Regions from separate parts of the Bacillus seohaeanensis genome, predicted to be linked through region 4. Evidence: riboswitches for the same ligand, from Rfam matches in the RefSeq annotation. Region 4 holds a riboswitch; each other region holds the start of a gene.
The links. A riboswitch is a leader RNA that binds a small molecule or an ion and turns the genes downstream of it on or off. The one in region 4 is predicted to bind cyclic di-GMP.
Positions count from the first base shown of each region.

Region 1: linked by a shared signal. The riboswitch ahead of flgB (flagellar basal body rod protein FlgB) and the one ahead of ACFSUL_RS06855 (WxL domain-containing protein) in region 4 are both predicted to bind cyclic di-GMP.
Region 2: linked by a shared signal. The riboswitch ahead of ACFSUL_RS13820 (DUF5667 domain-containing protein) and the one ahead of ACFSUL_RS06855 (WxL domain-containing protein) in region 4 are both predicted to bind cyclic di-GMP.
Region 3: linked by a shared signal. The riboswitch ahead of ACFSUL_RS20990 (anti-repressor SinI family protein) and the one ahead of ACFSUL_RS06855 (WxL domain-containing protein) in region 4 are both predicted to bind cyclic di-GMP.

Region 1 is NZ_JBHUMF010000031.1:1,186,989-1,193,072, forward strand. Features, by position in the region: gene fliF (flagellar basal-body MS-ring/collar protein FliF) at 1-1,519, opposite strand, end outside; gene fliE (flagellar hook-basal body complex protein FliE) at 1,563-1,868, opposite strand; gene flgC (flagellar basal body rod protein FlgC) at 1,886-2,347, opposite strand; gene flgB (flagellar basal body rod protein FlgB) at 2,350-2,739, opposite strand; cyclic di-GMP riboswitch class I at 3,095-3,183, opposite strand; gene codY (GTP-sensing pleiotropic transcriptional regulator CodY) at 3,519-4,298, opposite strand; gene hslU (HslU--HslV peptidase ATPase subunit) at 4,391-5,797, opposite strand; gene hslV (ATP-dependent protease subunit HslV) at 5,905-6,084, opposite strand, start outside.
Region 2 is NZ_JBHUMF010000031.1:99,741-105,824, reverse strand. Features, by position in the region: gene ACFSUL_RS13830 (hypothetical protein) at 1-160, shown strand, start outside; gene ACFSUL_RS13825 (hypothetical protein) at 235-894, opposite strand; gene ACFSUL_RS13820 (DUF5667 domain-containing protein) at 1,134-2,516, opposite strand; cyclic di-GMP riboswitch class I at 2,601-2,685, opposite strand; gene ACFSUL_RS13815 (MFS transporter) at 3,246-4,673, opposite strand; gene ACFSUL_RS13810 (nitrite reductase) at 4,818-5,435, opposite strand; gene copZ (copper chaperone CopZ) at 5,695-5,901, opposite strand; gene ACFSUL_RS13800 (heavy metal translocating P-type ATPase) at 5,931-6,084, opposite strand, start outside.
Region 3 is NZ_JBHUMF010000035.1:130,798-136,881, reverse strand. Features, by position in the region: gene ACFSUL_RS21020 (flagellar hook-basal body protein) at 1-420, shown strand, start outside; gene ACFSUL_RS21015 (DNA-directed RNA polymerase subunit beta) at 435-731, shown strand; gene fabZ (3-hydroxyacyl-ACP dehydratase FabZ) at 982-1,413, shown strand; gene ACFSUL_RS21005 (hypothetical protein) at 1,623-1,973, shown strand; gene ACFSUL_RS21000 (hypothetical protein) at 2,208-2,597, shown strand; gene ACFSUL_RS20995 (class D sortase) at 2,910-3,326, opposite strand; cyclic di-GMP riboswitch class I at 4,611-4,722, shown strand; gene ACFSUL_RS20990 (anti-repressor SinI family protein) at 4,754-4,894, shown strand; gene ACFSUL_RS20985 (helix-turn-helix domain-containing protein) at 4,920-5,240, opposite strand; gene ACFSUL_RS20980 (YwpF-like family protein) at 5,325-5,780, opposite strand; gene ACFSUL_RS20975 (single-stranded DNA-binding protein) at 6,066-6,084, shown strand, end outside.
Region 4 is NZ_JBHUMF010000015.1:153,832-159,915, reverse strand. Features, by position in the region: gene ACFSUL_RS06865 (FAD-dependent oxidoreductase) at 1-558, shown strand, start outside; gene ACFSUL_RS06860 (NUDIX hydrolase) at 667-1,302, shown strand; cyclic di-GMP riboswitch class I at 1,913-1,997, shown strand; gene ACFSUL_RS06855 (WxL domain-containing protein) at 2,079-2,720, shown strand; gene ACFSUL_RS06850 (DUF916 domain-containing protein) at 2,950-3,978, shown strand; gene ACFSUL_RS06845 (MFS transporter) at 4,077-5,288, opposite strand; gene ACFSUL_RS06840 (NAD(P)H-quinone oxidoreductase) at 5,698-6,084, shown strand, end outside.

The DNA.
Region 1 (6,084 bases), on a different contig from region 4:
TTCTCCTCAATGAACTTTCTGTTTCCGGTTCATCATTTACATCAGGCATATCAATTTGTTCTTCTGTTTCTTCATATATAAATTCTTCTTCCTGCTCTTTTTTCTTTTTAGAACGTATCATGAAGAAAATTAGGAGCGCTATAACCGCTAACAGAATGCCACCAATAACATAAGTCCACCATGGTAAAAATGGTTTTGCTTCTTCCTCGAACTCCATTTTCCCATTAAATGGCTGTACCGATACGACTACTTTATCCTCAATCGCTTCTTCTGTTAATTCTGGTGCAGCATCTTTGTCTATTGAAGTTTCTACAATAGTAGATAGTACTTGGCGAATATCCTCTACCCTATCCTGTGGAAGTGAATTTGGATCTTCAGGATCAGGTGGTTCTACCATTACTTGAATTCCAATATCCCTAACTTTATATGGACTTTCTACGATTTCTTTTTTTATTCTATTTACTTCGTTATTGATTGTTTCTTCTACTCGTTCATAATCACCATTAGATTCGGTACCTTCTTGATAGGTTTCACCCGTGTTTGTTACGTCTTCATCCCCAGCACCAGGAGTTCCCATAGCACCAGCGCCTTCACCCGTATATGTTTCCGTGATTCGCTGAGCACTAACAGCTATTCCTTCCATATTTTCTTCATCAACAGGCTCAACAAGATTTTCTTCCCTGTTTTCTTGTGTGAAGTCAATATCTGTGCTAACGGAAACAACGACTTTATTAAAACCGATTAACGTCCCTAACATGTTTTGCACTTGACGTTGTAAATCTCGTTCGATTTCTTTCTTTATACTCATTTGCTGTGTAAAATCGCCTGCAAATGAATTATTTTGATTTTCTAAATCAAAATACTCAAAATATTGGTTCATGATGACGATATTATCAGTAGGAAGATTTGGAACACTTTTTGATACCAAATGATACAATGATTTTATTTGCTTTGGATCAAAGTCCATTCCCGGTTTTGTATTAAGCACAATGCTCGCTGAAGCTTCTTGCGCTTGATCATTAAGAAAAATTTCCTTTTCAGGTAAATTGATCATTACCTTGGCATCTTGAACTCCATCGACTCCTTTAATTAAGTCAGCAAGTTCTGACTGCATTGCATCAAGTTTTAATACATTAAATTCATTGTCCGTCATCCCAAAACCAGCATTCTCACTAAAAAATGAGTAGTCGATGCTACCTGACTTCGGAATGCCTTCTGCAGCCAATTCTACTTTTAACGTATCTACCTGTTCTTTCGGAACATTTATAGTGCTACCACCGTCGGTTATTTCTGATTGTATCCCTCTACCATCAAGATTCTCTTTAATTGTTCCGGTTTCTGAAGGAGATAGATTGCTATACAACGGAACTAGAGTGGTTCTAGTAGCAAAAAAACTAGCAGCAGTGACCGCAATGATCACCGCAAGAACAGATATCCCCATTATTACTTTTTGTTTTTTTGATCTGCTAGACCAAAACGTCTTCATTTGTGTTTGATATTTTTTTATCGTTTCGTTCATTACAATCCCCCGGTTAATACAGCCAGTTCTTTCAGCTATAAAATTACATAGGCATTCTCATTATTTCTTGGTACGCTTCGACTACTTTATTTCGAACTTCCATCGTAGTCTGTAACATGATACTTGATTTTTGAGAAGCAATCATTACTTGGTGCAAGTCTACGTCTTCTCCTCTAGCAAGTTTTTCTGTTAATCTATCAGATTGAATTTGTGAGCTATTTACTTGATCAATTGACTTTTTCAAAAAATCTGCAAAGCTTTGCTGGGTTTCAGCAGGTTTCATATTATTTTTTGTATTCAACGGACTTACCGGAGAGGTTAAGGCAGAAGATATATTATGAATAGCCATGATAGTTATTTCCCTCCTTATTTACCAATTTCAAGTGACTTCATTAGCATTGCTTTATTTGCATTAAAAACAGTTACGTTTGCTTCGTATGACCTCGTTGCAGAAATAAGGTCTACCATTTCCCGTAATGGGTCAACATTCGGGTACTGTACGTACCCATCTTCATTTGCGTCCGGATGCTCCGGATCATAGACCATTTTAAAGGGTGTTTCCGTATCCTCTTGAATTTCTGTTACTTTAACACCATTTCCAATTTGTTGATTATTTTTCGTATTCATTGCTTGGTTAAGAAATGTTGAAAACTGTCCTTCTTTCGGCTGAAAGACAACAGACTTTCTGCGATACGGTTCCCACACGCCATCAACGTATTTTCCCCTTGTTGTATCAACATTCGCCATATTAGAGGAGATAACATCCATTCTCAAACGCTGAGACGTTAAAGCAGATGCAGTATTATTCATGCTATGAAAGATCGACATTGTTATTTCCCTCCTCTAATGACAGACTGCAATGACTGGAATTTACCATTAATCCGATCTGACAAAGCATTAAAGTAAATTTGATTTGTTGCAAGCTCTGACATTTCCTTATCAAGATCTACTCCATTGCCGTTATGATTATATTGATAATTACTTTTTACCGTTACAGCCGGGTGTGTTCCCTGTTGTTTAAAGCTTATATGTCTTGGATCAGTACGGTTAGCATCTAGCTGATGAAGTGATTGTTGAAACATTGACTGAAAGCTTACTTGTTTTGCTTTGTAGTGAGGTGTATCAACATTAGCTATATTTTGAGATATCACCTTTTGATTAAGGGAGGAATAATCTAGTCCTTTTTCCAATGTAGAAATAGTATTGGAAAATAAATTCATTATTGACACCTCTATCCATAATTTTGACATTAATATTTCAATTTTGACATTAATTTTAAGCCAGGTTTCATTTTAAAGTGAATTTCTTGGTGTGTCTATGGAGAAAATAGTAATTTTTTGTCGAAAAAAGAGAAAAATTTGCAAAAACCATAACCTTAGACCTATTGCTTCAGTTGTCTTTACAGTTAAAAATACGACAATATTACATAATTGTTACAATCTTATTTTAACAACATACATTTCATTGCTCTACAGGTTTGTTTTACCAATTTCCACTCAAAAAAAAAGCGACCCCTACATCGAGACCGTTTTACCAGCAGTAACCTAACATACATTCTACATATTAGACTATATTGTTGGTAACCCGGCTGCCGTAAAGTAGTACACTTGATAGGCCCGTAGCTTTGCGTCCTCTTCTTTCGAATGAGTTTGCCCTTATCTATTGTCGAAAAGCGTCGTAAAAAGCTATATATACATTTTACTATTTGAACTCAATATGACAAGGCCTAAACAGCAATTTAATTTGGGTCTTTTTCCTCATTTTGCTATCTTTATAACTATTTTTATTACGGTTTTCGACAATTATTTATATATCACTTTTCCTAAATACGCTATAAAACGACAAAAACCGATTCTTCCATTATAGGAGAATCGGCTTTGTTTTACCATAAATATTAGTCATTTTTTAAGAAGTCATTGTATTCTTTCCTAACATCAACTGTTCTATCTATGAGATTTACATTTAACACTAATCGCACGAATTACCTGCAGCTTTAATTTTAGTTCGTTCTTAGTTTATCTAATTCAACTAGGAATTTGTTATTTAATACTTTAATATAAGTACCTTTCATTCCTAATGAGCGAGATTCGATAACCCCTGCACTTTCTAATTTACGTAATGCATTTACGATAACAGATCTAGTGATTCCTACACGGTCAGCTATTTTGGAAGCTACAAGCAACCCTTCATTGCCATTCAACTCTTCAAAAATATGTTCAATTGCTTCCAATTCACTGTAAGAAAGGGAGCTAATCGCCATTTGTACTACCGCTTTACTACGCGCCTCTACTTCAATTTCTTCTGCTTTTTCACGAAGGATTTCCATACCTACAACTGTTGCACCATACTCACCAAGAATTAAATCATCGTCTTCAAATCTTTCTTGTAGACGTGCAAGAATTAGTGTACCTAAACGTTCTCCTCCACCGATAATTGGAACAATCGTAGTTAACCCTTTGTTAAATAATTCTTTATTTTCAACAGGAAAAGCTGTGTATTCACTGTCTACATCCAAGTTAGGTGATGTTTCTTGAATATTAAAAAGGTTTTGTGTATATTCTTCAGGGAATTGACGATCTTCAAGCATCTGTTTCATACGCTCATTTTCAATTTGTTGATTAATTGCATATCCAAGTAATTTGCCTCGTCTACTTACAACGAATACGTTCGCTTCAATTACTTTGCTTAATGTTTCTGACATTTCTTTGAAATTCACCGGCTTACCTGCTGCCTTTTGCAGCATTGCATTAATTGTTCTTGTTTTCTGTAATAAATTCATTATCATTTCCTCCTACTAGGTTTAAAATATGTCTATTACTTAATAGTTTATTTAATCTCTCTTCATTTACCCTACTAACTATTTCTCCAAACCTACAAGATAAACTGACTAAGGTCTTTGTCTTGTGCTATAACGCTAAGCTTGTCATCCACATAGTTTGGAGTAATTTGTATAGTTTCAAGGTTTATATCTGGAGCTTCAAATGAAAGATCCTCTAAAAGCCTTTCCATAATTGTATGGAGCCTTCTTGCTCCGATATTATCGGTACTTTGGTTAACATTATAGGCAATTTCTGCTAGTCTATGAATAGCATCGTCAGAAAATTCAATTTGTATACCTTCTGTTTCCATTAAAGCAATATATTGCTTAATGATTGCATTATCCGGTTCAATTAAAATACGTTCAAAATCTTCTACATTCAACTTTTGAAGTTCTACACGAATCGGAAAGCGCCCTTGTAATTCAGGAATTAAATCTGATGGCTTTGCAGTATGAAAAGCTCCCGCGGCAATAAACAAAATATAATCTGTTTTCACAGACCCATATTTCGTTACTACTGTTGAACCCTCTACTATCGGTAAAATATCGCGCTGAACACCTTCCCTTGATACATCTGCAGAAGACTGACCGGAGCTTTTACTGGCAACCTTATCAATTTCATCAATAAATATTATTCCAGATTGCTCTGCACGACTAATAGCTTCTTGCGTAACCTCATCCATATCAATTAATTTTTGAGCTTCTTCGTTAGTTAATACAATACGAGCCTCACTAACCCTTAATTTTCTTTTTTTCTTCTTTTTTGGCATAAAGTTACTTAATGCATCTTGCATATTCATTCCCATTTGTTCCATACCAGAACCTTGAAGCATATCAAACATAGATGGTTGCTGTTCATCTACTTCAACCGTTATTACCTCTTGTTCTAATTCACCGTTTTTCAACTTGTCGCTGATAGTTCTCCGTTTATCACGCAATGACATTTCTTCTTGCTTTTCATCATCTTTTTCTTCAGATTGTGACCCTTCTCCACCGAAAATCATTTCAAATGGGTTTTTATATGAACTAGATTTTTTCTTTGAAGGCACTAATAGCTCCACAAGTCTACGATTAGCATTTTCAGCTGCTCTTTCTTTTACATGCTGCATTTTCTCTTCTTTCACAAGGCGTACAGAAGTCTCTACAAGATCTCTTACCATTGACTCTACGTCCCTACCAACATAGCCAACTTCTGTGAATTTTGTTGCTTCCACTTTAATGAATGGTGCACCCACAAGTTTTGCCATTCTTCTAGCAATTTCCGTTTTCCCCACACCTGTAGGTCCCATCATTAAAATATTTTTCGGAACAACCTCTTCACGAAGCTGTTCTTTTAACAGGCTACGGCGATACCTATTACGCAACGCCACAGCTACAGCCCTTTTCGCTTCTTTCTGACCAACAATATATTGATCTAATCGATCGACAATTTGTCTAGGTGTTAAATTATCCGTATTCATTATAAGGCACACTCCTTTGTCTAGCCACTATAGCTAACAATTGAATTTATAGACATACCATTTAAACGAAATATTAACAACAGTTAATGTACTTAGTGAAAATAATATTATAAGCTTTCTACAATAATATTCGTGTTCGTATATACACAAATGTCTGCAGCAACATCAAGGGACGCCTTTGCAATTTCACTAGCTGACATATATTCGCCAGCATGTTGTTTCAATGCCCTGCCTGCTGATAACGCATAATTTCCACCAGAACCAATTGCTAGAATGCCGTCATCTGG
Region 2 (6,084 bases), on a different contig from region 4:
ATCCATCAAAAAACCAATTGCCTATTTTTACGGCATTTTGAATAAAAAGTTTGATCAGCTTTATTTTGAAGAGTTACGCGAGATGGAGATTAGTGAGGAGAATTTTGAGGATGAGGTTCCCTATAGCTTGGATTTAGGGAAGGCGCTGTTTTCGTTTTAAAGAAGTTCTTCATCAGCCAGATAACGGCAATCTTCTTATATTAAAAATATAAAACTTGATAAGAAGATCCTAGTTTACCTATCCAGCTGATTTTGAAAATATTTCGTTGCCATAAGTGAAATAATCAACACCAATTCAAATCCGTTTACAACTGCACCACTCTTCACTGGGATCGGAACCGCACTACCAATTGTCATCATGAGTGTTCCAATGAAAAACCAAATCCATTTTTGTTTCCACCATATTATTAATGACGTGAGGAGAAGAACTGCTGTAACGATTATTACCATAATTGGTGGACTTGTTGCTTTTTCGATGCTGTCGTAGCTTAATACACCGTATTCCCATTTTGCTTCGACTTTTAGTCCTAATGTTTCAGTGAATAGTTCAAGAATAACGAGGCAAAGGAAAACGCAGACCGACCCATATTTCACCCAATTTTTCTGTGCCCATTTTATATCAGCTCGTTTTAGTGTGTTCCAAGCAAAGAGCACGAGTAATGGCGTAAAAAAGGCATGGACCCAAAACCTAGCGATGTTTAAATTTTTGAGGATGCTTCCTTCTCCAATATAGCGACCAACTGCGACAATTGCGTTATCATATAGTAATCCGGCTACTACGAGCAACACTACATTGGATGCCGTGAGCCAACGGTTGTTTTTGGCTAAGAATATGCCCCAAGTAAAGAGGGCTAGATAAGCTACCATATACATAAAGAATAATAGTGTATCCATCGGTTCACTCCCTTTTGTTCTAAGGTTTTCCTTTTTGCTTAGGGAATAAACAGATGTGTGTATTTTTGGTATGGAAAGGATTTATAAATTGTATTCTTAAAGAGAGTGTTAGTAATAAACAATTTATTATCCGAATTTATTTTTCAATTATAGGAAAAAAGGAAGATAATCGAACAAATAATTCTTCAATTTAGACAAAACAAAAAGAGTAGGTTCTGACTCCCTACTCTTTCTCGATGTTACTCTTCGTCTTTATTTTTCTCTTTAGCTTTACGCTCTTTTTCAGCACGTTGTTTGGATTCTTCACGCTGTTTTTCTTCGGCTTTCTTGGCTTGTTCCTTTGCTTTCTCTTCTTGCTTCTTCACTTTTTCACGTTCTTTTTCAGCACGTTGTTGCGACTCTTCGCGCTGTTTTTCTTCAGCTTTTTTACGTGCTTCCTCTTGTTTCATTGCAGCCTCACGCTGTTTTTCTTCAGCCTTTTCACGTGCTTCCTCTTGTTTCATTGCAGCCTCATGCTGTTTTTCTTCAGCCTGTTTACGTGCTTCTTCTTGTTTCTTTACAGACTCATTTTCTTTCTTGCCTTCGTTTTTATCTTTATCGTTTACTTTTTCAAGAACATCTTCTACAGCTTCATCAGCTTCCTCATTGATTTCTTTAACGACTTCTGTTTTTTCTTCTGCTAACTCTTTGTCAAGTTCCGTCAGTTCTTCGTTGTATTCTTCTTCATCCATTTTACCAGATGCTAATTTTGCTTCGAGTTCAGCACGTTTCTTATCAGCCTTTTGCTCTTTCTTTTCTAGTTTGGCTAACTTTTTATTAACCTTCTCTTCAAACTTTTCTTGTGCTTTGACAATATTTTTTTGAAGAGCTTCTTTCGCCGTAGGATTCTCAACCTTTTCGAGAGCTGCTTGTAAAGCAAGAATGTTTGCAGCAAATTTTTCCTCAAATTCAGCACGGATTGTATCAGCTGGGGTCTGTTCTTGTGCAATATCACCACTAACTACTTCTGTTGATTCTTCAGTAGCAGGATCCGTCTCGGAAGAAGACTCTTCGTACTTTGCTAATGCTAATTCTTGTTGTTCAATAGCCTGTTGAAGCACTTCGTTTGCCAACTCTTCCTCACCTTGAGCAAGTAACGCTTCTGCTTCTTTAATCCTTTCTTCAGCAAAAGAAATAAACAATTCAGCCTCTTTTACTTCATCGAATGTTAAAGCAAGCTGAACATTTTCCATTAGTTTTTTCGCGAAGTAAAAGAAGTCACCAGGTAGAAGTGAAGGCGTATCCTCTTCCATTTCCGAATTTTCTTCCGTCTCTTCTTCCATTAATTCTTCTGTTGGTTGTTCTTCTGTAACCTCTTCATCTGTACTTTCAGTTTCTCCATCTTCGGTTATTGAATCGATTGTTTCACCTTCTTGATTTGATGGCTGAACTGTTGAATCAGTTGTTGTATCTTTTGTTTGGTCTTGTGGAACTGTTTCTTCTATTTGAGAATCTGTTTGTGTCTCATCATTATTCGCAAAAGCCTGTCCAGTTCCTAAAGAAAAAGTGAAAACCGCAGCAACAACACTTGTAACAAGAACATTGCGGACGTTTTTGTTACATGAAATATACTTTTTTGACATAAAAAATATCCCTCCAAAACATTTTTTGTAAAGGAAGAATCTTGAATTAACTCTATTAAACTTGAGGCTTTTCTCCATTCTTCATTTGGTAGCCCAGCCATCCTAGTTAAGACACCTTAGATCTGTGACTTTGCGTCTCTATCTTTCGGTAGATTTGCCCTTTTCAAATGAGGAACGATAACTCAATTTTTTCGTTCATCATAATCTAAAATAAATATACATTAAAAATCAAAGAATGAATACTATTATTTTTTGCCAAAATAATACTTCAGGTTCTCGGTCCCAAGATAAGTATCCACACTACTATTCTTCACTCCTATTGTTTCTTATTCAATTTTTCTGCTTACATTAGTACAATAAGAAAACGAGCTGCAGATTCACTTATTGATCTTCAACTCTTGCATCCAATAGCATTAGTTATCAATGCTCATTCCATTCATCCGTTATTGTTCTTACAAGCAGCTTAAAACCCTGCAAATAAGCAAGCATTTACGAGTAAATCGAATCTATCTGAGGGAGTTTAAGTGAAATCATTTACAAATCAGATGGAAAATCCTACTTAATTTTAAGAATTAAAACAGGCAGAAAAACTGAAATTTCTGCCTGTTTTGCAAAATATTATAGTTGTAAAATTGTCTTTACCTATTTTTAGATAGTACTATAATAATCTCCAGCATATTTTTCTTGGGTATTGATTTACACAATAGACTATTACTTAAATTAATTCATTTAACCATTCGTTTCTCTTTGCCTCGGTGTACGGACAAATAATAACGCCACTATAGCACCTACAAAAGCCACTATACCACACCAGAAGAATGCTTGTTGATATCCCTCGTTTAGAGCAACTATCGGCTCCCCTGATATACTAGTGGCAGTTGCTGCTGCAACGGAAACCATGATCGCCAAACCAACAGCCGATCCAACTTGATACGTCGTGTTATATAAACCAGATGCAAGACCAGACTCTTCTGATTTAGCCTCCGATACAGCTGCCGTGGTTGCAGGTAGATAGGCAAGGGCATTGCCGAGAGCGGCCAGTAATAGAGCAATAAACACATCACTCCAATAATTTCCATCAACAGTATTCCCGGCAAACAAGAGTGCCGAAAAGCCAAGTATAATAAATCCAATGAACATAGTAACCTTCATACCCATTTTCGCCATTAGTTTTTCAGCGAGTAAAATCATGAAAATGGCCATCAGCACCGGTGCCGGTAACATGCCCATTGCAGCCATGAAAGGTTCATATTCCAATACCTGTTGTAGATATAGAATAAGGAAATAAATAAGCGGAAACCAAGATGCTGATAACAAGATAAGCGAAACATTACCCGCTGCCAAGTTTGTGGTCTTAAAGATGCTAAGCGGCACGAGTGGTTCATTTCTAAAAACTTGAATAAGGATAAAGATGATGAACAAAACGGATCCAATAGCTAAAGGTAATATAGTAAAAAGCGTTTGCCAACCATGTTGTTCTGCGGTTACGATGCCGTAAACAATCAGTATCAATGCTGCTGTAACGGAAATAGCGCCTGCGTAATCAATACGCCCCATTTTTCTCATACCTTTTTGGAGGAGCTTTGGGGCCAATATCAAAACGAGAATACCAACAGGAACATAGAATAATAGGGTCCATCTCCAGCTGAGTAACTGTGTAAAGACACCTCCAAAAACTATACCAATGGAACCCCCTGCTGCCCCAGACAGACCCCAGAATGCAAGTGCCTTACCCATTTCCTTCTTATTAGACTTAAATAAAAGCATAATAATTGAAAGTGCGGCTGGGGCAATCAAAGCTGAACCAGCACCTTGGATTGCTCTTGCTATGTTAAGTGCCATTTGGTTCCACGCTAGGCCTGCGAATAAAGAAGATACTGTTAAGATTGAAACCCCCAACATAAAAATGCGTCGGTGGCCGAACAAATCGGACAATCTTCCTCCCAATAGCAGCAGCCCACCAAACAAAATAAGAAAGGCATTCATAACCCATTGTAAATTTGCCTCCGTATAGCCTAATGCAGATTTGATGGACGGCAAAGCAACCTGTATAATTGCGGTATCCATCATAACAAGGAAATTCGCAAAGCATAACAAAGCAAGTGCCTTCCAACGCTTTGGGTCAGGTTGCGCAATCGCCTGAGTACGTGTTGACATAAATTTGTTTCCTCCTATTTAATAATTAATTTTGACTAACTCTTTAAATGTCGAGCTAACACTTTTTGTTTCCGTGAAAGGCAAGGTTGCTAGGTTTCTTAAATCACTTGATAAAAATACAACAACAAAACTGAGAATTTTATATTAATCTATTAATTGATTTCTACCTATTCGTTTCACAAATTTATAGAATGTCTCCCGCTTTTTCCCCATCAGTGAATATACATCTATAATCTTTTCTACTGCATCATATAATTCTTCTGGTGCTAGATTCTCCTTCAGCAAGGAACTGACCTCAGCATCTTTCCCTTTTGCTTTTCCTCCAACATATAAATTAAAATGATCTTTAAACTTCATAATACCGATGTCACTTAACATCGGCTCCCCACAACCAATAGGGCAACCTGTATAAGCAATCTTTAGGGTAAAAGGCACGGGTTTTCCTGCTACACGACGATTTACCTCTTTGGCTACCGGCATACCTTCTCTTTCTTCCCCTTTACAAAAGTTACAGGTTTTTAAACTCTTTACGAAATTTCCTACTGGATAACACGCTAATCCAACACTTTGGAATTCTTCTAGGATTTCTTCTTTTCTATCTTCCGTGATTTCTATATAGAGTTGTTGGAATGTAGTTAACTCAAGCTCATCATCTTCGTTCATATATTTTGAGATCGTAAGAAGTTGTTTTGAGTTGAGTTTTGCTCCAAATCCAATTCCTCCATTTACGGCGATTTTAATTTTGTTAGCATTGTTCTCCAACTTAATTCCCCCTCCCTTTTTTAATACCTTAATTTCATTTGACCCCCTCAATATATTACTATACCCCGGTTAGGTATATTAAATGGTTAAAAATATACTTGCTCTCCAAAAGAGCAAGTTATGTAATACTAGATATCTATATTTAATATATCCCTTATTTCATTAATATTTTTTACTTTGATAGGCCCGAAGCTTAAATCCTAGAGAGTGTGCACGTGACTTGCACAGTGACACACCCTCAAAGGTGAATTTTCCTTTATTAAGCCTCAACATCATAACCTTGGTCTTCAATAGCTTCTTTCATAGCATCAAAAGTAACTTTTGTGTCATCATAGGTGACGTCCACTTTACCCGCTTCTAAATTAACTTCAGCTGCTGAAACGCCATCTAAATTTTTTAATGCACCTTCAACTGACATTTTGCAATGACCGCATGACATACCTTGAACGCTTAATGTTTTTTCCATGATCTTTCACCTCCTTTAAAATCATGTTTTTATAATTTTGCTCGTTTTAAGCGAAGTGAATTAGAAACAACACTAACTGAACTCAATGCCATGGCTGCACCAGCAATCCAGGGCGCAAGTAATCCAATTGCTGCAATTGGAATTCCTGCTGTATTGTATCCAAAGGCCCAGAAAAGATTTTGA
Region 3 (6,084 bases), on a different contig from region 4:
GGTCATCCTGTGTTAGATGAGAACGATAATTTTATAACATTTCCAGAGAATGTGGAAAGGTTCAATCTAGAAGGTAACGGGGAAGTAACGGTTCGTGATAGAAATGGAACCGAAACTACCTTTGATCTTGGAATTGTTCAATTAGAAAAGCCACAGTTTATGGAGCAGTTCGGCGGGAATTTAATTGGATTACCAGCGAACATGCAAAATCTAGGTGTAAACGAAGCTGAAATTATTACAAACATCCAAGGAGCGGCACGAAATGGGATTTCCTTGTCGCAAAGAATGTTAGAAGCTTCTAACGTTGATATTGGAAAAGAAATGACAGATATGCTGAATGTTCAGCGTTCATATCAATTTCAAGGAAAATCGATCTCGATGGCAGATCAAATGATGGGCCTTGTGAACGGGATACGCTAAAGGGGTTTGAAACTATGACAGGAAAAGATATACTACAAGAAGGTAAAACAAGGGAAGACATTAAAGCAGATAAAGCGAAAGTAAAACAGCAGAAAGAGGAAATGACACAAGAAACCCAAACGCAGGCTTGGGTACGTGTAAGACTCATTCCAATCTGGCTTCGTGTCCTTTTATTTATTCTACTTCTTGCTGTCAGTTTAATTCTTGGCACCGCCATCGGTTTCAGTGTCATCGGGGACGGAAAATTCTTAGACACCTTTAAACTCGAAACATGGCAACACATCTACGACATCGTAATGAAAGAAAAATAACCCTTGCATATTAGACGCCCTCTCAAGTAGTGGGCGTTTTTTTAATACGTTAGTGTAGTGGGGGACGGACCTTTAAAGGAAACCTTCAAAGGTCCGTCCCTCACTGCTTTAAATTGGTAAAGTAATACTTGTAGTTCTCGGTGCCAGTCAGCACAGTAATGGATTTCCCTTCAAAATAGCATCTATTTCAAATCATCCTCGATTTCGGTACAATAGAAGGATATCGTACATATTTAGGAGGACTAGTGATATGCTTACTATTGATCAAATTAAAGAAATTATTCCACATCGTTATCCTTTTTTGTTAGTGGATCGTATTTTAGAGGTGGAAGAAGGCCAAAAGGCAGTTGGAATTAAGAATGTGACGGCTAATGAAGAATTTTTTAATGGACACTTCCCTGATTATCCTGTAATGCCAGGTGTTTTGATTGTCGAGGCACTCGCACAAGTTGGAGCAGTGGCGATGCTGAAAAAGGAAGAAAATCGTGGCCGGTTAGCATTTTTTACAGGGATTGATAAATGTAGGTTTAAGCGTCAAGTAAAACCTGGTGACCAACTTCGTCTTGAAGTTGAAATGACTCGCTTTAAGGGAGCAATCGGAAAAGGAAAGGGAATTGCTACGGTAGATGGCGAGGTCGCTTGTGAACTAGAAATGATGTTTGCGCTAGGTGACAAACAATAATAAAGTGAAACTTCAATCAGTGGCGTTTTCCTGACCGTTAATGCGGGATAAAAGGAACGGTTCTCTAAGATAAGTCCTTAGAGAACCGTTCCTTTTTCCTTGTTAAATTTCAAAATCAATGTAAGTTTAAAATAAAATTGGGAATGATAATGGGAGACCAGTAATAGCGGTCTTACTTACACTTATATGTTTGAAAGGAGTTATACATCATGAGCAGAAAATTATTATCCATTTTGGGTGGATCAGCACTTGCTGCAATGCTTTTAGTTGGCTGTAATGCCAATGATGACCAAGAGCCACCTCCAGAGGACGATGCACCATTAGAAGAGGACGGCGGGGATTTGAATAACGACAATGGTGACAACGGTAATAATGGAAACAACGTTGACAACGGTGACGATGGTGACCTGAACGGTGACAATGGTGACCAAAACAATGGAAATAACGGTGATAACAATAACAATGGTGATGGAGAGTTATTAGAAGATGAGAATTCTCCAGATGAAGAACCATTAGAAGATACAAAAGATATGAAAGACGAAGATAATAAAGATCAATAATAATTTTGACAGAGATGGCAGTAGCTGTCTCTGTTTTTTAAAAAATACTTTTACGGTGATAACTCACAAAAAATTTGAAGAAAGTTTCGTTTTAAAGTAAAATCTTTTAAGGTAGGATATAGTAATGGTAAAAGTAATTACCATATTTTTTACAATAGAAGCTCTACATATCGTCTGGCCATTATGATATAGTTATAATACTATGTATATTTTTTTAGGGGGTACTTTTTATACATGTTTAATCAATTATCATCGGGTACGAAGATCAGTATTACCCGTTCTATAAAAACAGCTTTTGAACAATATATGGCGAAGATTAGTTGGGATGAAGAAAAGTATGAATTACAAAACTTTGTTCAACTTTGGCGTACATATATAAATGAAAGTGCTTCATGGTTTAACAATTTAGATGATCAGATAAAAAATGATCCCAAATTTCATGAAGAGTTAGCAGTTAAGATTAATGAAACGATAGAAAAAATTCTTTCAGAGCCACCAACCGAAGAGCAAATGAACGAAATAGACTCTCTTCAAAAGGATCTTGGAACGGATTACGACTATTCATGTAAAGTAGAAGCAAAATTTTTACTTGATAAACTCCAAGGAATGGCAAAAAAAAACTAAATCTACCTTTAGATAAAGACTTCAAATTGGCACAAATTTTGTACTATCAAGTTTTTAATGAAGAGCTCCCCTTGCAAAATTACTCCAAAGCGGATATTGAATATATCATAGAAGAGCTTATTAACGCACAAGATATCAACCCTTTTTATAGTGATATTGTTCATTAAAGCCCCTAAAAAATAGGGGTTTTTGTTAATAGTTAGGAAATGATAAGTTATTCTTTTGTGGGTAATTTTCTATTGGGACATCTATATAGCTTTAAACTCTTATCCTCCCAATCCTGTTCGTTCTGAATATGCTAAGCGCACCTGATTAAGGTGATTCTATTCTCCGTGCATTAATAATATAACGCTCCTCTGTACTAGATAAATAGTCAAATGGATAGCAAGTGGACAATGTTAGAACTTCATCAGGGGAAGTGGATTGTAAAACGGACATATTTGTTTCATGAACAATAAATGTTTCAAAAATTTCATAGATAAATATGCCATCCTTCATCTCTATTATAAGTTTATCTCCCTCTTGCAACTCCCCGATGTGCTTAAAAACGGTATCACGATGACCTGCTAAAAAGATTCGATCCCTTTGGTTGGGAAGTTTTGTAGAGGAATAATGACCAATTCCTTTTTCAAGCTCTTCTTCATCCGTACCTTCTATGATCGGAAGTTCTTTATTAAGGGCAGGGATATCAAGAATTCCAACAACATCCCCTTTTGAAAAAGAATATATAACCTCAGAATTATTTCTTTTTTTTTTAGATGTTCATCTGTAAGCTTCTCTTTTGCTTCACTCAATGCCTGTGCTTCCTGTTGTTTTTGCGAAATGATGTGATAAATGGAATAGGTAATTAACATTAATCCTATAATGAATAATGTCAAACTGGTTATTTTCAATATGCTACTTCTCAAAAATTTTTCTCCTTTATCAATAAAGATTATATGACTAGGAAATCCCCATTCTTTTGGGAGGTTTACTAGTCGTATTTTTTGTAACGTATCATACTAATTTTTCTTATTATACATTATAAAGAACAATATATTTTATATAAAAAACGAAATTATCTGAAAGAATGAGGATTTTGAAGATATAGAACAGAAAGTGTTCATTATAATGAAAAAATGAAGGAATTTGCCATTTTTTAAATAACAGTGGCTACTTTATACTAGAATCAATTGTTCTTTTAAAAGAACAATTGATTCTGTAGTATTATTTTAGCTTGCGAAAGGATAATAATTAAAGGCTGCTTTCGTAAAATTTGCTGCTTTTTAACTCCAAACCAAGTTTAACCCACTGAATTGATTGGAGCGGAGGGCATTTGACTCTTGCGGGAAAAGAGGGAAGTGAGAATCCCACAGAGGAAACGTATGTCTAGCTCGCTGTAAAAAAGATAAAATTCTCAAAAGGAAAAGGGTGCCTTGGGGGAATTTTTCCTGTTTTCTTCACGAGCTGAGAAAGTCGCCTCCGGTTTCTAAGAGTCTTTTATTTCTCCCCGAGCGTAGCAGAAATTAACGGGAAGAATTTATATAAGTAAAAACAATAATCTATGAGAAAAGAGCCTAATTTAATGACCTTCAGCATATATTTTTCATCACTACTAACCTTTTCTAATAAATTTATATCAGGGAAAGAGGTATTGAAATGTATAAAAAAACATGCGATCGCTGTACCCGTCCATCCTATAGTAGTGCAGAACTAGGAGAGTGGATTTGCCCCTCATGTGGACTTGACTTAACCAGTGCACCTTTGTATAACTCCTCTACGATAAATCCAAAGAGAATTATTCCTCTAAGTAAAAAGTTGGAAGCATATCAAAGACAGGCAGAAAAGAGACTGTATTAACCCTTCGACAATATTATGTCATTACCTTAATTAATAATAAAAATATACGTAAATTAAAACCTAAATTGTCAAAATATAAAGAAAAATTTTCCGGAAAAAATTTCAGAATAGACAAAAATCAACATATAAAAAAATAGCTAGATAGTATAATAAGGATGGGACTAAAGAGATAATGTCAGATAAAGGCAAACCTGTTGAAAAGTAGGGACGCAAAGTCACGGGTCTAAGGTTTAGACATGCTTCAAAAGGATGAGCTTGTGTAAACTATGACGGCTGGATTGCCTGAAATACGAAGCGTATTTTAGGAGGAATGGGATTTGGGGAAGAAAGAATTAGATGTAGAATGGATCCAACTAATTAAGGAGGCAATGAAAGTCGGAATAAAACAGGGAGAAATTAGAGAGTTTTTACAAATGAACACCTCGGTAAAAGCTCTAAAACCAAACAGAGAAAATTAAAAAGTCTTGCTTCCTAGCAAGACTTTTATTTTTGACCTTGACGCCATTTATTAAATTCAATGAACTCACGAAATTGATCTTTTGAAATGCCTGAATCCATTGCTTCTTCCACAATCTTCATCCATTCATAATCCATCTGCTCTTCTTTAATTTCATCATGTAAAAGGGAGTCAACTGTAACTCCGAGGGCAGCAGAAATTTTTTCAAGGAACTGAATGGAAGGATTCTGTTGAAGACTTCGTTCAATTGAGCTTAAATACGACTTAGCTACTCCAGCTTTATCAGCAAGCTCCGTCATGGACATTTTCTTTTCTTGTCTTAACCTTTTTACTCGCTCGCCAATCATGACTGTCACGCACCTTAGAATTAATTTTATACTAGTATACCACATTCTCTAAGGTTGTTCCATATAATGAACGTCCTGTTCTTGTTATATGTTTTTTGCTTCCGAACTAGACTTTGATGAGGCGGGAATTTGTGGTTTGGATTTCATTTTACTTTTAAATTCTTGCATGAGTTCTTCCCCTGCATAGCCCTTTTGCATTAAGTTAGCGAGTAAGAGTTCTGCATACTCATTTCGTTGTTTTCTTAGCTTTCCTTCAAACAAAATACTCATTTTATCATCCATTAACTTAATGCACCGAATAGATGTTAAGAATGCGGCTGGATCATTTGCTTGGTGAGAAATAACAACTTGTATTTCTAAATCGCCTTTTTCCTGTTGAGCTTCCCGGAAGTAATCATAGTATTCTTTTGAAACATATGTCTCAATTAACCATGTTCTTTTATCGTCTTCTTTGTTAATAATTAAACCGTCCACGATATTAATGTCCTTCAGTACCTCTTTTTCGACAACTTGGAGAGTGATAACTTTGAATGTTTTCATGAACGAACATCTCCTACCATTAGTTTCACTTTTACCAAAATTATACCATAGAGAGAAACGGATACATAATGGTGTAATTTCACTATTCTTCTTCATTGGAAAAAACTTTAAAAAAGTTTAATTTTATATTCCCTCATTAAGATTTGTTTTAAAAAGTGAAAATTCGCCTAGATGAATTTTGAGAATTCGAGAGGAAATAGCAGTGAAAATACAATTTCCTTCATTTTACAGGATAAAGGAATGCTTGTAAGATGGGGTCAGACAGGAAAGGAGGGCAGATGCTCAGTGATTAATCAAGTAACAT
Region 4 (6,084 bases):
GGTGCTATTTTAGTAAATGAATACTTGCAAACAAGTGATAAGGATATATATGCTGCTGGAGATAGTTGTGCTGTTTCATATAATCCAACTGGAAAGCATATGTATATTCCATTAGCAACAAATGCAGTTAGAATGGGGACAATCGTTGCTCATAATATTATTGAACCGAAAGTAAGATATATGGGAACACAAGGAACCTCAGGTCTTCACATATATGATTACAATATGGCTTCCACAGGATTAACGGAAGTCACAGCAAAACAAGCAGGACTTGACTATAAAACGGTTGATATTATCGAAAATAACCGTCCAGAATTTATGCCTACTTTTGAACAAGTAAAGTTAAAGCTTGTTTTTGAGGAATCTACTAGAAGAATACTAGGAGCACAAATCATTTCAAAAGCAGATATGACGCAAACAATTAATACTTTATCTGTTTGTATTCAAAAAGAAATGACAGTAGAAGAATTAGGTTTTGTGGACTTCTTCTTTCAACCACACTTTAACAAACCATGGAACATCTTAAATGAAGCAGGACTTGCTGCGTTAACTCTCTAAATTCTTCAGAAAAGCTTTCTAATAAGGTGGACCTTATTAGAAAGCTTTTTTACATAAAAGTAAAAAAACGCTAAAATAGTAGTATAGCAATGAATTGGTGGTGATGAGTTGGATTGGAACAAAGTCACAAATCAACTAAAAGATAGAAAACCTCAAATTATTGACAGTGAAAGCTATGCCAAATTTGCTGTTCTTTTACCGCTTATCAAAGTGGAAAATGAACTTCATGTTTTATTTGAAGTAAGGGCAATGGAATTAAGAAGGCAACCGGGTGAAATCTGTTTTCCAGGTGGAAAAGTAGACAAAACCGATAAGAATGAAAAGGCTGCGGCTATTCGGGAGACAATGGAAGAACTGGGAATTACTGAACAAGAAATTCAGGATGTAACTCCGCTTGATTATGTCGTTTCTCCATTCGGAACAATCATCTATCCATACTTTGGAACAATTACAACAGAGCTAGACAATTTGAAACCTAATGATGCAGAGGTGGGAGAATTGTTTACTACACCGCTATCATATCTTCAAAAGGTTGAGCCGGATATATATAGCATTAAGTGCAAAATGGAACCAGAACAGAACTTTCCATTTCACGTTATTCCTGGAGGGGTCGATTACGAGTGGCAAGCCCGTAACATGGAAGAACACTTCTATTATTACGGAGATAAAGTCATTTGGGGGTTAACGGCAAGAATTCTTCATCACTTTTTGCAATTATTACAAAAGTTTGAACGGAATGACTAGATAGAGAAATAATTTTTGACAAAAACAGTGAAAGCTTGAGGATTTTCCGTAAAAAATGCTTTTTTCGCTAGGGAATACTGGCGGATAAAGCATTTTTTTATGGGGTTTTGTAGAAGTTATCTTGTTTGTTTTCTTGTAATGGAGGTATAAAATAATAAATAGAACGAGATAGAAGAAAGTCGAATTTACTACTAACTACTATAATAGATAGCTAATAAAAATATTTGAAAGGAGAAAAGAAAATGAAAATCCGTGCGAAATGCTGGAAAATGTTGTCGTTAGATGAAAAACTGTTTATTCTAAAAGCAATTTGTAACAAATCTTTTAACGTGTCGGTAAAATAACCCCTCCAATCCAATATAATAATCAAAGAGGTGGCGGAGTGCTGTCTCTTTTTTTGCTTTTACATGTTTACAATAGTCATAGAAAATAATTATTTTGTAGAAAGTCCTTGAATATATCGACGTATTTGTTGCTTTTCCATTCTTACGGTAATATGGAAAAATTTTAGTTCTATCTTTTCATTACATAACAATGTAATATAAGTTTCAGAGAGCGGCGAACGAAAATATACGACATAGATAAATAGAGTCATTACTTTCGCTCCTGTTTTTAAAAAAGGCAAAGTCGTTGAAAGACGATGACGCAAAGTCAACAGACCTAAGGTTTTTTACTATGGTGGCTGGGTTGCTGAAGAATGGAGAATGAAAACTCTATTATGAGTCGAATTCAAGATTCTTCCGATGCAATTAATTTTGTTTTGGAGGGATTTTTTTATGCACAAAAACAGTAATGTTGCAATAGATCGAGTGAAAAAAAGAGGGGAAAATAAAATGAAGAACATTTTTAAGAAAGCAGCAGTAAGTGTTGCAACGTTAGGATTGGTTGTTAGTGCTTTTGGAGCTACTAACTATGTAGAAGCAGCTGGACCAACAATTACTGGTGGATCACTATCAATGACACCATCAACAGTTGGAGTTGAAGCATTTTCAGCAGTGACTCTTGATGGAGCAACAAAATATTCCTATTCAAAAATAAATAACTTTACCGTTTCAGATTCAACTGGTTCAGGCTTAGGTTGGCATGTAAAGGTAAAAGCAGACCAATTTAAACTAGTTGGTGGTACAGATATAGATTCGAATAAACTCCCACTCCATTCTTTATCTCTTGAATCTCTAGCGACCGTAACTGCACAAGATACGGAGAGTATGGATCCTGCAGGAAATATAAACAAATTAAGTGGATTTATTGATAGCAGCGATGGTGTAGAAATTCTTTCGGCACCTGTTGACGAAGGAATGGGAACTTATGATGTGTCGTTTGCGGAGGAATCACTGAAATTAACACTTCTTCCTAAGCATGTGAAGGCTGGAACTTATGAGTCAACAATCACAGTTTCGATTACTTCTGGACCTTAATAATAAATAATTGCTATTTCCCCTGACTAAAATTAGTCGGGGCTTTTTTATATGGAAATTTGTAAAGTATTCGTATGTGAGAAAATGTTCTATGGAAGTTAACGTCAAGAGCAGGGAAACTGTAGTAGTGTGGCGGTATTAGTTGTTCAGAGGCTTGATCCAAGATACGTGAGCTTTTACCCTTTTATTTTGCACTTTTTCGGGCACTATAACGATGAGGTGTTAAATAATGAAAAAAGCTTCTTTCGTAAAAACATTTATTTATCTCATTACTATCATTTTACTCAGTTGTTTCGATTATTCTAATATTCGTGCACAAGAACCTCCCCTAACAATTGAACCAATTTATCCTGACAATCAACATAAAGCAACAAAAGGATACTTTGATTTATCCGTTAATCCGGGAGAGAAGTTGAACTTGAAAGTGAAAATTATAAATAATGAGGATAAGGATGTAACGGTGACAATCACTCCAGCTAATGCATTTACGAGTCCTACTGGTGGAATGATGTATGAGCAGGAGGCTGGCTCCGAGAATACGAGGCTATTGGATGATGCTGTGCGATTGGCGGAATATATTGATGTAAAAGGCAGTGTAACGGTTTCCCCTCATTCTGCTATAGAAGTTCCTATAGCGGTAAACACTCCAAAAGTGAAAGGGGAAAATGCTCTCGGTGGACTATTATTTACTATGCAAGGGGAGAAAACAGAAAAGGCGCAAGAGGTCGAAAAAGGAACAGCAAATTTTATTCTTAAAACTGAAACTGTATATGCAATTGCACTTCAATTAAATTTTCTAGAAGAGGTGCCATCCAATTATTTATTTGGCGAGAGTGGATTTCATGCAGACACCGCACAAGTGTATATAGAAATGCTTAATGATGCGAATAAAATCGAGGAGAATGTTAGTGGTAATTATACCGTAACCAATCAATCTGGTGAAGAATTGTTTAGTGGTCGATATGGTCCATTTAAAATGGCTCCCAATTCATGGATAAGATTCCCTATGCAATGGGGGCATGATACATTAGATGATGGTACTTACACTTTGACGATGGACGGAACCGCTGGAGATAGTAAGGTTACAACTTCGAAAACCTTCAAAATAGCTAATAAAGATGTAGAACAATATGTAGAAAAAAATGAAACAAAGCTTCCAACTGCTGCAACAGAATCAACAGTACCTACTTGGGTTTGGGTCGGAGGAGCAATCCTATTTGGATTAATAATGTTCTTTATTGGTAGGAGGAAAAAGTAAAAAAAGTTTAGAGATAGTTAAGAAAAAGAATCGCCTTTCATTCAAATATATGGAGTCTCCATATATTTAAATGAAAGGCGATTCTTTATATATCCAAACTATGAAACTTTTCTTTGATCTAAAATATTAGTAATTAACTTGTTCACTTTGATGGTAGAAGTAATAGCAACGATTAATAAGACGGCTACAACACTAATGACACCTTTCCAACCATATAATCCCAGAAATACGCCTCCGAGAGAACCAACGACACTAGACCCTGCATAATAAAATAGTAGATATAGGGAGGAAGCCTGTGCTTTTTCGCTTTTATCAGCTAATATTCCAACCCAGCCACTTGTAACAGAGTGAGCGCCAAAAAATCCGAAAGTGAATAAAGCAAGACCGAGAACCTTTATTACTAATGGCGTGAATAGAGTGAAAAGTGCTCCAGCTATCATCAACAGAATGCCGGATAAGATGACACTAGAGCGACGATTTTTATCCGCCAGCCTTCCCATCCACGCAGAACTAAAAGTACCTGTTAAATAAATAATAAAAAGAAACCCAACAAGCGTTTGACTTAGGTTATATGGCGGCTTCATTAGCGGAATAGCTACATAGTTGTATATTGTAACGAATGCTCCCATTAAAAGAAACCCATTCGAATATAGTAGAAAAAGAGAAGGATTTTGTAAACTCCTTACTACAGGTGAAAGTGTTCCTTTAATACGCAAGGTGCTTTTTGTAAAATGTTTTGATTTTGGGAGCATAACCCAAAACAAGATGCTAATAATTAAGCTCAGTATCCCTAAATAACCAATGGCTGTGTTCCAGGTGAAATAGTCAGATAACGCACCAACAATAACCCGCCCTGATAATCCTCCTAAGCTTGACCCACTAACATAAATTCCAATAACATATCCAATACTTTTTGGATGAAACTCTTCATTAATATAGGCCATAGCAATAGAAGGAAATCCTGCTAACATAGCACCTTGAAATGCTCGGATGATGATAAGGATAACTAAATTGTCGCAAAAAGTAACTGCGATGGAAAGTAAAGATGAGAAGAAAAGAGCAAACAACATGATTCGTTTACGGTCTAGACTATTAGATAAAAACGAGATGAAAAATAGAAATATTGCTAATGCACCAGTAGCGACTGACAAACTTAGACTGGCAGTCGCTGGAGATACTTGAAATTGATCAGCGATTACAGGGATAACTGGTTGCGTACTATAAAGGTCCGCAAACGTAACAAAACTACCTAAAAATAAAGCAATTAATGTTTGTTTAAATTGCTTTCCGTTTGGTGCAATAAAATCCATTACCATTCGACCTTTCATGGGTAAAGTTCAATAAAAATCATCGTTAACGGAACCTAATTTTATATAGTAAAGTTTAGCGTACGTAAGTGACAAAATACAATGGTCATGCATGAATCTTCATAATAAGTGGGAATTTAAGTAGGGATTTCCTATAATGGCAATGTAACGAGAATTTTGGCTTCGATGTATTTGTTAAAGTAAAAATAGATAAGAGTATGCCGATTCCCCTCACGGTTAGTCCGTACGTCAATAGGAATAGATTGTTAAAAAGTCAATAATTATAGCTAAATCTAATAATTTGCTTGTGAATTTACATTGGAGTAATATTTATCTCATGCTCAAGACGGGAAAAAGTGGTGTTGTACAGTAACTAAATTTAATAAAACTAAGTTTTAAAGGAGATAGGAAAATGAAAGCAGTCGTAGTAAAACAACCTGGGGGAGCAGAACAGTTACAGTTTCAGGATTTTCCTAAACCGACGTTGCAAGAAGGAGAATTATTAATAAAGGTGAAAGCCTCTGCGATCAATAGGTCAGATATTGTTACAAGAGAAGGGAAATCTGGCTATTTAAGCAATCCTATATTAGGGATTGAAGTGTCTGGCGAAGTAGTGGAAGTGGGACTAGGGGCGAATATCGAAGTAGGAACACGTGTAATGGGACTTGTTAATGGAGGAGGGTATGCTGAATACGTTGTAATGCCAGCTGACAGGGCAATAAAGGTTCCAGATAAACTTTCATTTGAAGAGGCTGCGGCTATTCCAGAAGTATTCTTAACAGCATATCAAACTTTGTTT